DNA from 4 places in the Colwellia sp. BRX8-7 genome. Region 3 is predicted to be linked to each of the others. Evidence: predicted binding sites of a transcription regulator. Region 3 holds the regulator's gene; each other region holds the start of a gene.

Region 1 (2,210 bases), on a different contig from region 3:
TTAAAAAGAAAGTTCCGTCAACCTGTATGGGTATATCTTTAGCCGCAGGTACACTCTGTACTAATGTTTTAAAGATATTATTAAAACGTGGTGAAGTGATTCATGCTCCTCACGGTATGCACTTTGACGCTTATAGAAATAAATTAATTAAAACTTGGCGACCTTGGGGGAATAAAAACCCTATTCAAAAATACATGTTTTGGCGAGTTAAAAAATTATTAGCCGAAAAAAAATAATAAAAACCAGCAATGAATAAACCGCCAATTGGCGGTTTTTTATTAAGCTAAGCGCTCATACTAGTGCTATAACCTTATTCAAAAATAAATATTTTGGTAAGTTAATACGTTATGAGCCGATAATAAACGATAAAAGCCAGACATAAAAAAACCGCCAATTGGCGGTTTTTTATTAAGCTAAGTGCTTAGGCTATAAGCTTTCGATTAAGAGTTGCGACGACGTGCTCCAGCAAAACCTAATAAACCTAAACCTAAAATTGCAAGAGTTGTAGGTTCTGGAACATCAATACTTAAACGTCCAGTGTGGTTTGCTGCAAGAATAGCTACACCATTTTCAAATACGATATCTAGCGGTGCAGAAGGGAATCCAGCAAAACCAGCAGAAACTGTTTGGTTTGTTGACCAGCGAATATCACCTAAAGCTGCCCACTCGTCCATAGTTTTGTCACGAAGTGAAAAATCTGAACCAGCACCGTTAGCAAAGTTATCTAATGTACCTGTAAATACTTGCTTAGCTTGACCAGCAACATTTTGAGGGCCGCCAGTACTAACGTTCAAGTCAAATAAGTTATGAAAACCGGCAGTTAAACCTGTATTAGCCGCATTAAAAGACATAACACCAAACTGTAAAGTACCTGCATTATATACGAAATCAGTACCGTTAAATGTACCCATTAAGTCATTGAAAAAGAAAGTAAACACGTAGTCACTTCCATAAGCATCCATTGTCGGAAATGGGTTAGGTACGAAACCAGTAATGTTATTATTATTAATAGTGCCCAAATTTAGAGCTGATAAAGGAGTAGGAAGCAAATTAAAGCCATTAGCGCCATAGCCACCGTATGACTGTATAGTATCGCCAACGCTTAATACGCCATCGCCGTTATCGGTAACTAAAGATTGTGAATTGTAAGCGAACACCATTTCCGTGATAGGGTCAACAACTTGAACGCCACCTTGAGTGCTAGCACCAAAGCCAGCATCCCATGAAATTTGATCAGCAACTGCAGTACCTGACAAACTAGCTAATATAGCAACTGATGTTAAAAATTTTCTCATTGTATTCTCCATTTAAATTAGAAAGTGTTATATTTCAGTTAACTCGTTTGCGGTAACTAAAAATCAATAATGTATAGACACAACATGTAATGCAGACATCGTGCCAAAAAATTAAACCATTGATATACAAAGCTTTAAATAACAAGTAAAACTTCAAGCTTAAGCTACTGTAAAAAAACCTGACAATAGTATATTCACTCAATTTACTTTTTATATTAATACTTTTATTTAGCTAGAGCTTACTGTTGCTAATCTTGCCAACGAGTTACTACTGAGTATTTTTTTGTCAACTTTGAGCAGTAATGAATCCACCAAGCTATACTGCTTATCAGCAAATAAGGCCTGTATATAATGAACTAGATAGTTATGATTATTTATATCGGCTTTATAAGCTTTTGAAAGATATTCAACGGCTTCTGGCACATTACTTTTCGCCAACGCTATAAGTCCATAAGTATTAATAACAGCCGGGACATTCGGCGCTTTCGATAATGCCATTTTTGCATAGTCGAATGCGCTGGAAAGATCGTTTTGTAACAGTAGTATATAAGCAATGTTATTCAACATTGTAAAATGATTGTTAGTTTTTTGGGCTATACGTTCATATATTGCCAACGCCTTTTCTGGCTCTTTTAAGGTGTACAGTTCAGCTTTTTTGAGCATTAACTCAATAGTCAGATCATTGTTTTCTTCAAACGCGACAATTAACGCCAATGCCTCTTTTTCTTGGTTTGATTTATCCATCGCATGGACCAGATCAATTAAAATGGGTGCTGAAGGTGCTTGTTCATATGCAGGTTTTAAATATCGAATTGCTTGTGTAAAGTTTGCTTGCATAAAAGCAAGCTTTCCCTTTATTACATTATACTTAGGAGAAATGTTCGACAAATCAGGTAGTTTAGAAAATAATTGGCT
Region 2 (2,210 bases), on a different contig from region 3:
TCAGCTCCTTTCGGTTTTAACGGCGCATATTTTTATGCAAGTCTGCAATATGATTTTTAAGGGTGTGCTGTTAACACTTAATAATAGGTAACCGCTTTAATTTCACGTTTGGGTGAAGAAGCTAAATAAATATTATAAACATCTTCAAAGTCTAAACTTAACTCTGTGGTGTAACTGTCGCCAACAGGATAGCTTTTAATCACTTTAGCTGCGCGGATGACACCTTGAACTGACGCTGACACTTCATTTTTACCCATTATCAGTTGTGACATGGTCATTTCACCATTTATTTTTTGCCCATAAACTTGTTCTGCAAGTTCTGCATAAGCGGCAAGCTTTGAGGCATTAATCGCCATCAACATACGCTGCGTTTCATGTTGTGAGTTTTGCAAACTTATCGGCGCTTGGCCAATAGCATGTAACACAGGGAAGGTTTCAGGCTTAACACTTTGCCATTGTACGTGTTTGTCATAAACACTAGAACAGCTGGCAAGTAACAAAGCTAAACTACCAGCGGTTAATATATTAAGAATAATTTTTTTCATCATAAATACCAAAAGTTAGTCCTACATCAATATAAAAAACTAATTAACAATTTTAATTGAACGTTCGTCTTCTGCTAACATAACGCTGTTTCGAATGATTAATCCATCTTTTATCCGAACACTTTCATCTTGATTAATCTGTTCACCAATTACCCAGCTTGGGATAAAAGATTGTGCCGTGGCAACAACAACACGTGATTGCATACCAATCATCCGAGCATTAATCATCACACCATTTTCTTGTTCCATCATGGTACCGGTTACAACATAGTCAATAATCTGCCGCTCTGGCAGCTCTTTCCAGTCGCGACTAAAAACATAATCACCTTGAGCAGTGACACGAATATGTCCCGTCGTTTTAAAATCAATAACAACTAAACCATGGCGCTGTAATTCATGAACAAAGTTCTCTGATATTTGATTACCCAGCCAATTAGTTGACTCAAGGTTTTCTAATTCGACAAAAGAAGCTACCGCGATAGGTGTTTTAGGGTTTACAAAAGAGCTGCTTTCAAGCATCTGATAAGTAAGCCCTTTAACAACATCTGCTATCGCATGTCGAGGTAGATTGAAACTGTCAATTTCACCTCGTACTTCTTGCTTTGATTTATAAAAATTATCTTCATCACTCATCATATTCATTGATGAACACGACATCAACGTTGGAATAAATAATGGAATAAGCCACTTTTTCATTGAGCTCCCCTTGATCGCTCTGAAAGCGAATAATCAGTTTTGCAGTAATATCGATAAACGACATCAAATAGTTTCTAATATAAATAAAGCACAAATCGCGCCAATCTATAAAGTTACTTGCGTATTAAAATAAGTGGGCATAGAAACTGCATATTCGACAGTAGATATTAAACCTTTTTTACTGACGGACTTCATATGCGCTTATTTATATCAGCTCTACTTTTATTTTTTATCACTCATTCTGCTGATGCCCAGTGGTATGAAGCTCAGGGAAAGTCAGTAATAATGCAGGGCAATGCCGAACGAGCAAAAACATTAGCCATAGAGAATGCATTAAAAAAAGCCTTACTCGTTGCCGGAGCTTCCGTATCGAGTGTGCAAAAAACGGTTAACGGATTATTGACACAAAATGAAATAAATATTCGCGCCAGTGGTACCGTAAATTCTTTTGAGCTGGTTGATGAAAATTATGAGGGCAATTTGGTCACCGTAACCATTCGTGCTGACATCTTCCCACAAAGTAAACAGTGCTTCTCTTCTGATTATCGAAAGTCTTTATTAATTACCCGTAGTAACTTAATGCATAGAGAGCAAGCGAGTATCGGTAAAATTTATGCTCTTGATAATAAATTGATGGCTAAGCTTGCTTATAAAATTAACAACCAAGGTATTTATCTCGACACCCGATTGTTATTAAAAGAGAAGTCTCAGTTCTCAAGATTAAATAACAGCTTACAAGTTGAAGCAATAAAAAATCTCACCATGTCGTTAGCTAATATCAGCGATACTCAGTATGTCATGTATTCTGAAATTAATGACATTAGCTTTGCACAAGCCTCAACCAACGGTTGGCAGTTCTGGCAAGAAGATGTTTTTAACCGTCAGTTTAGTGTCAGCCTATATATTTACAACGGTACTAATGGTGAATCTGTCTTCACTAAGCAGTACCGTAGTTCTGCCCCATGGGAA
Region 3 (2,210 bases):
ACTTCAATATTTGCCGGTCAAGCTTAACAACAAGACTATCAATAGAGGCATACATGTCAGCATTTTCAGCTTTTGCATGTAAATCAGAGCCACTAACGTGAACAGTCGCTTCAGCAATTTGATTTGATTTTTCAACGGTGAGAACAACATGAACATTATTGATATGATCAAAATGTCGGCTTAATTTTGCCATCTTTGTCGTGACGTTTTCTCGTAAAGCTTCGGTAATGTCAACATGGTGGCCAGAAAGATTAATTTGCATAAGCTTAATTCCTCATCTTTTCGTTAAAGTAAACTTTTTCGTTGGTTAGAAGGTGGAATAGAAAGTGACTCTCGATATTTTGCTATGGTACGTCGAGCTACATTTATCCCTTGATCGGCTAATAAATCAGCCATTTTACTATCACTAAGTGGTTTTGCTGGGATTTCGGCAGCAACAAATTTTTTGATTAATGCACGAATAGCTGTTGATGAACATTCGCCACCGCTTTCGGTGCCAACATGGCTTGAGAAGAAAAACTTCAGTTCGAAAATTCCACGTGGCGTATGCATATACTTTTGTGTCGTCACTCGTGAAATGGTTGATTCATGCATATCGACAGCTTCGGCAATATCATTTAAAACCATTGGACGCATGGCTTCATTACCATGTTCAAAAAAGCCAATTTGACGTTGCACAATACAGTTTGACACTTTTAATAAGGTATCATTACGGCTTTCTAAGCTTTTAATAAACCATTTAGCTTCTTGTAAATTTGAGCGAATAAATTGTGTGTCAGCTGTCGACTTCATCGAACGTGACATCGAAGCATATTGCTGATTCACCGAAAGTTTTGGCGCAGTATCAGGATTTAATTCGACCACCCAACGGCCATTTTTCTTTTCAACAGAAACATCAGGAATAACATACTGATCGTCACTCTTCATCACACTATCGCCGGGTCTAGGGTCAAGTGATTGAATAAGACGCACTACTTCGCGCAGTTGCTCTTCTTTCAGTCGAGTTTTACGCATTAATGTACGATAGTCTCGGCTACCCAGTAGATTAATATGGTCACGCAAAACTAACTTACTTTCTGCTAACCAAGGTGTAGCGGGGTCAAATTGATTAAGTTGAATGATTAAACATTCTGAAATAGAACGAGCAGCGACACCAACAGGATCAAAGAGGTTAATACGTTTTAGTACCACCTCAATTTCATCAAGCTCTACTCCTTCAATGGCAACACTTTCTAAAATGTCTTCACTAGATACCGTTAAGTAACCGGCGTCATCAACAGCATCAATAATTGCTGTCGCTATAGCGCGGTCTGTTTCGGTAAAAGGGCTTAATTCCATTTGCCAGCGCAAATGATCTTGAATGGAGTCTTGAGTCTCGCCTTGGTAAGTATAATCTTCTGAAGCTGGGCCTGAGCTTGAACTTGCTGCACCAGCCGTGTAGTTATCATCCCAAGTGGTATCCATGTTTAATTCTTCAGGGATATCGTTCTTGTCCATGGCTTCAGTGGTGGTGATTTCATCAATGGTAGGCGTAGCGTCTTCGCTACCATCAGAAGCGGGGGCTTCTTTAACATCACCAGTACCGGCAGTGTGAGCTTCTTCAAGGTTGTCAGTACTTTTATCTTCAGGATTATTTGAAGACTCATCCATTTCTAATAATGGATTACTTTCTAAGGCTTCCTGAATTTCTTGTTGAAGCTCTAACGTAGACAGTTGCAGCAATTTGATTGCTTGCTGCAATTGTGGCGTCATGGTTAATTGTTGTCCTATGCGGAGTTGTAGAGTAGGGCGCATTTAGGTCATTAACTTCCTATTATTTTTAATGGGATATTTTCGTTTTTTTCATACGAAGATACTATTCATTTACTGACTACTATAGCGTGAATTGTTCACCAAGGTATACATCTCTTACGTGTTGATTTGCAAGAATTTGATCTGCAGTACCTTCTGCAATAAGTTCACCATGACTAACAATATACGCATGTTCACATACATCGAGAGTTTCACGTACATTGTGATCAGTGATCAACACACCAATGCCACGTTCTTTTAAGTGTAGAATAATTTTTTTAATATCACCTACTGAAATTGGATCAACACCAGCAAAAGGTTCATCTAATAAAATAAATTTTGGTTCAGCAGCTAATGCGCGAGCAATTTCTACTCGGCGGCGTTCACCACCAGATAAGCTCATGCCTAAATTATCTTTG
Region 4 (2,210 bases), on a different contig from region 3:
AATAACCCGCGCCCGGTGTAACCATATTGCCCTCTTCATCCATGGTAAATTGACCATTTCTTGAATATGACGATGTACCGTCAGGGAGTTGCACTTCAAAAAAACCTTCACCTTGGATCATTAGATCTAAAGCGTTATCGGTAGTTTGCATATCACCTTGGGTATGAATTTTTTGCGTAGCCACCACTTTTGTACCCGCGCCAAGCATTAAGCCTGAAGGCATCTCTGTATCTTGTGCAGAGCGACCACCTGGCTGATTAATCGTTTGATAGAGTAAATCTTCAAATACGGCACGACTTTTCTTAAAACCTATGGTACTGGCGTTAGCTAAATTATTAGAAATTACCGCAATATCTTTTGTTTGCGCATCTAACCCTGTTTTACTTATCCATAATGCTGGGTTCATAAATCACCTCAAAAATTATTTATTTAAATTAGAAAGCACGTAATAAAGATGCTGAACTTGCATCAACTTCTTCCGCTGTTTTCATGAGTTTTAATTGCATTTCAAACTGACGTTGCAAAGAAATCATCGCGGTCATCTCCCCAATAGGGTTTACGTTACTTGCTTCAAGCATGCCATTTTCGACTTTGACATTGACGTCAGCATTCTCATTTAGTCCATCTTTTCGACGAAACAAGCCATCAGCACCTTTTGCTAACTCTTGCACCCTCGGGTTAACCATTTTTAGACGACCCACTTCTTCTTGAAGAGAACTCGGTGCTCCTTCAGGCTGAACCATGATGGTGCCATCTTTACTGATATGAATATTATTGACTGGTAGAGGTATAAATATCGGGCCAGTATCTCCTAAGACAAGCTCACCTTTAGAGGTTTCTAAAGCACCTTCTTCGTTGAGTCTAAATTGGCCATCACGTGTATAACCTTCAGTACCATTTTCAGCTTGAACAGCAAACCAACCCGGCCCTTGAATGGCAAGATCTAAATCTCTAGAAGTTTGCATCAAAGAACCACTGTCAAAGTTTTGGCTGGCATTTTCTGTCATGGCAAACACACGAGAAGGCAAGCCTTCGCCAAAAGCTTGCATTGAACGCGCCTGTGCTAAATCGGCTTTAAAACCCGTAGTCTTAGCGTTAGCAAGGTTGTTAGCATTAACGGCAAGCGAATGCATATTTTGTTTCGCACCGCTCATTGCGATATAAAGCATTTTGTCCATAACAGATCTCTAAAATTGTATCTTACAATGAGAAATGCAATAACAGTGCCAGAAGAAATAGAACAGGAAAAGGAAGATGGAAAAATAATCGTTTTATCGTCAACGAAAAGGAACCGACTGAGGTTTTGAAAGAAAGGTGGTTTGATAAAGACCATCCGCTGCTCGGGCATTGACACATAAAGAAGTATTAATGCGATGAAGACATGGATGCCTAAGAATAGCTATGTTTCGCTCTACATCTATACCGTTCATCCTGAACATAAAAAGAGATAAAACATTTTACGTTTTATCTCTTTTATTTATCATAGACTAGATTATTTTAAAGATTTATTTATCGAATCTGTAGAATAGTTTGGTTTAGCTGGTTATCAACTTCTAGTGCACGAGAGTTAGCCTGAAAATTTCGTTGTGCTGAAATTAAGTCGATTAATTCTGTGGTTAAGTTAACGTTTGATTGCTCTAATGCCGATGAATTAATAGTACCAAAAGTACCTGAACCCGCCTCACCAGCCAATGCTTCACCGGAACTAATACTTTCTTTCCATGAAGTATTACCAATTTGCGTTAAGCCCTGTTCATTGGCAAAGTTTACTAAAGCAATGCGTGATAATGGTTCTGAGGTACCATTACTGTAAGTCGCTCGAATTAAACCATCACTACCAATATCTATACCGGTTAATCGACCAACCGCTAAGCCATCTTGCTCAAGCGAAGTCACTTCAAAGTTTGAAGCAAACTGCGTAGGTTCATTTGGATTAGGGCCAAGAGGGTCTAGATTAAAATTAATTTTCACGGTTTGAGTTGGATCAGCACCATTGGCTAATATTGTCGCTCCAAGTGCCACGGTAATAGCACCACCGTCACCTGGCATAGGTAATTGTGCAACAAAATCACCTGAAGAATCAAAGTACATACGCATGCCAGTAACACCGCCACTTGCTGATAACGGACCTGAACTACCGCCACCTTGTGGATTTGTTATTGGCGTTCCTGGAGCTGCCGTTGGATCTGGATCTGTCTGTCCACCTGGAT

The links. The regulator sigma-54, encoded in region 3, starts transcription at its own class of promoters, with help from an activator protein. The targets are predictions, from matches to a motif close to GTTGGCACGNNNNTNGNNT.
Region 1: H4J57_RS04385 (PEP-CTERM sorting domain-containing protein) is a predicted target of sigma-54. The motif match lies at 1,385-1,403, and genes of this name have one in related genera.
Region 2: H4J57_RS08585 (FlgO family outer membrane protein) is a predicted target of sigma-54. The motif match lies at 1,328-1,346, and genes of this name have one in related genera.
Region 4: flgF (flagellar basal-body rod protein FlgF) is a predicted target of sigma-54. The motif match lies at 1,213-1,231, and genes of this name have one in related genera.

Annotation. Positions count from the first base shown of each region.
Region 1 is NZ_JACGVP010000003.1:194,172-196,381, reverse strand. It holds gene H4J57_RS04390 (ThiF family adenylyltransferase) at 1-236, shown strand, start outside; gene H4J57_RS04385 (PEP-CTERM sorting domain-containing protein) at 441-1,295, opposite strand; gene prsT (XrtA/PEP-CTERM system TPR-repeat protein PrsT) at 1,524-2,210, opposite strand, start outside.
Region 2 is NZ_JACGVP010000007.1:68,218-70,427, forward strand. It holds gene H4J57_RS08575 (TonB-dependent receptor) at 1-60, shown strand, start outside; gene H4J57_RS08580 (LPP20 family lipoprotein) at 78-545, opposite strand; gene H4J57_RS08585 (FlgO family outer membrane protein) at 585-1,241, opposite strand; gene H4J57_RS08590 (flagella assembly protein FlgT) at 1,437-2,210, shown strand, end outside.
Region 3 is NZ_JACGVP010000011.1:169,987-172,196, forward strand. It holds gene hpf (ribosome hibernation promoting factor) at 1-262, opposite strand, end outside; gene H4J57_RS12590 (RNA polymerase factor sigma-54) at 286-1,794, opposite strand; gene lptB (LPS export ABC transporter ATP-binding protein) at 1,874-2,210, opposite strand, start outside.
Region 4 is NZ_JACGVP010000001.1:211,176-213,385, forward strand. It holds gene flgG (flagellar basal-body rod protein FlgG) at 1-406, opposite strand, end outside; gene flgF (flagellar basal-body rod protein FlgF) at 435-1,178, opposite strand; gene flgE (flagellar hook protein FlgE) at 1,510-2,210, opposite strand, start outside.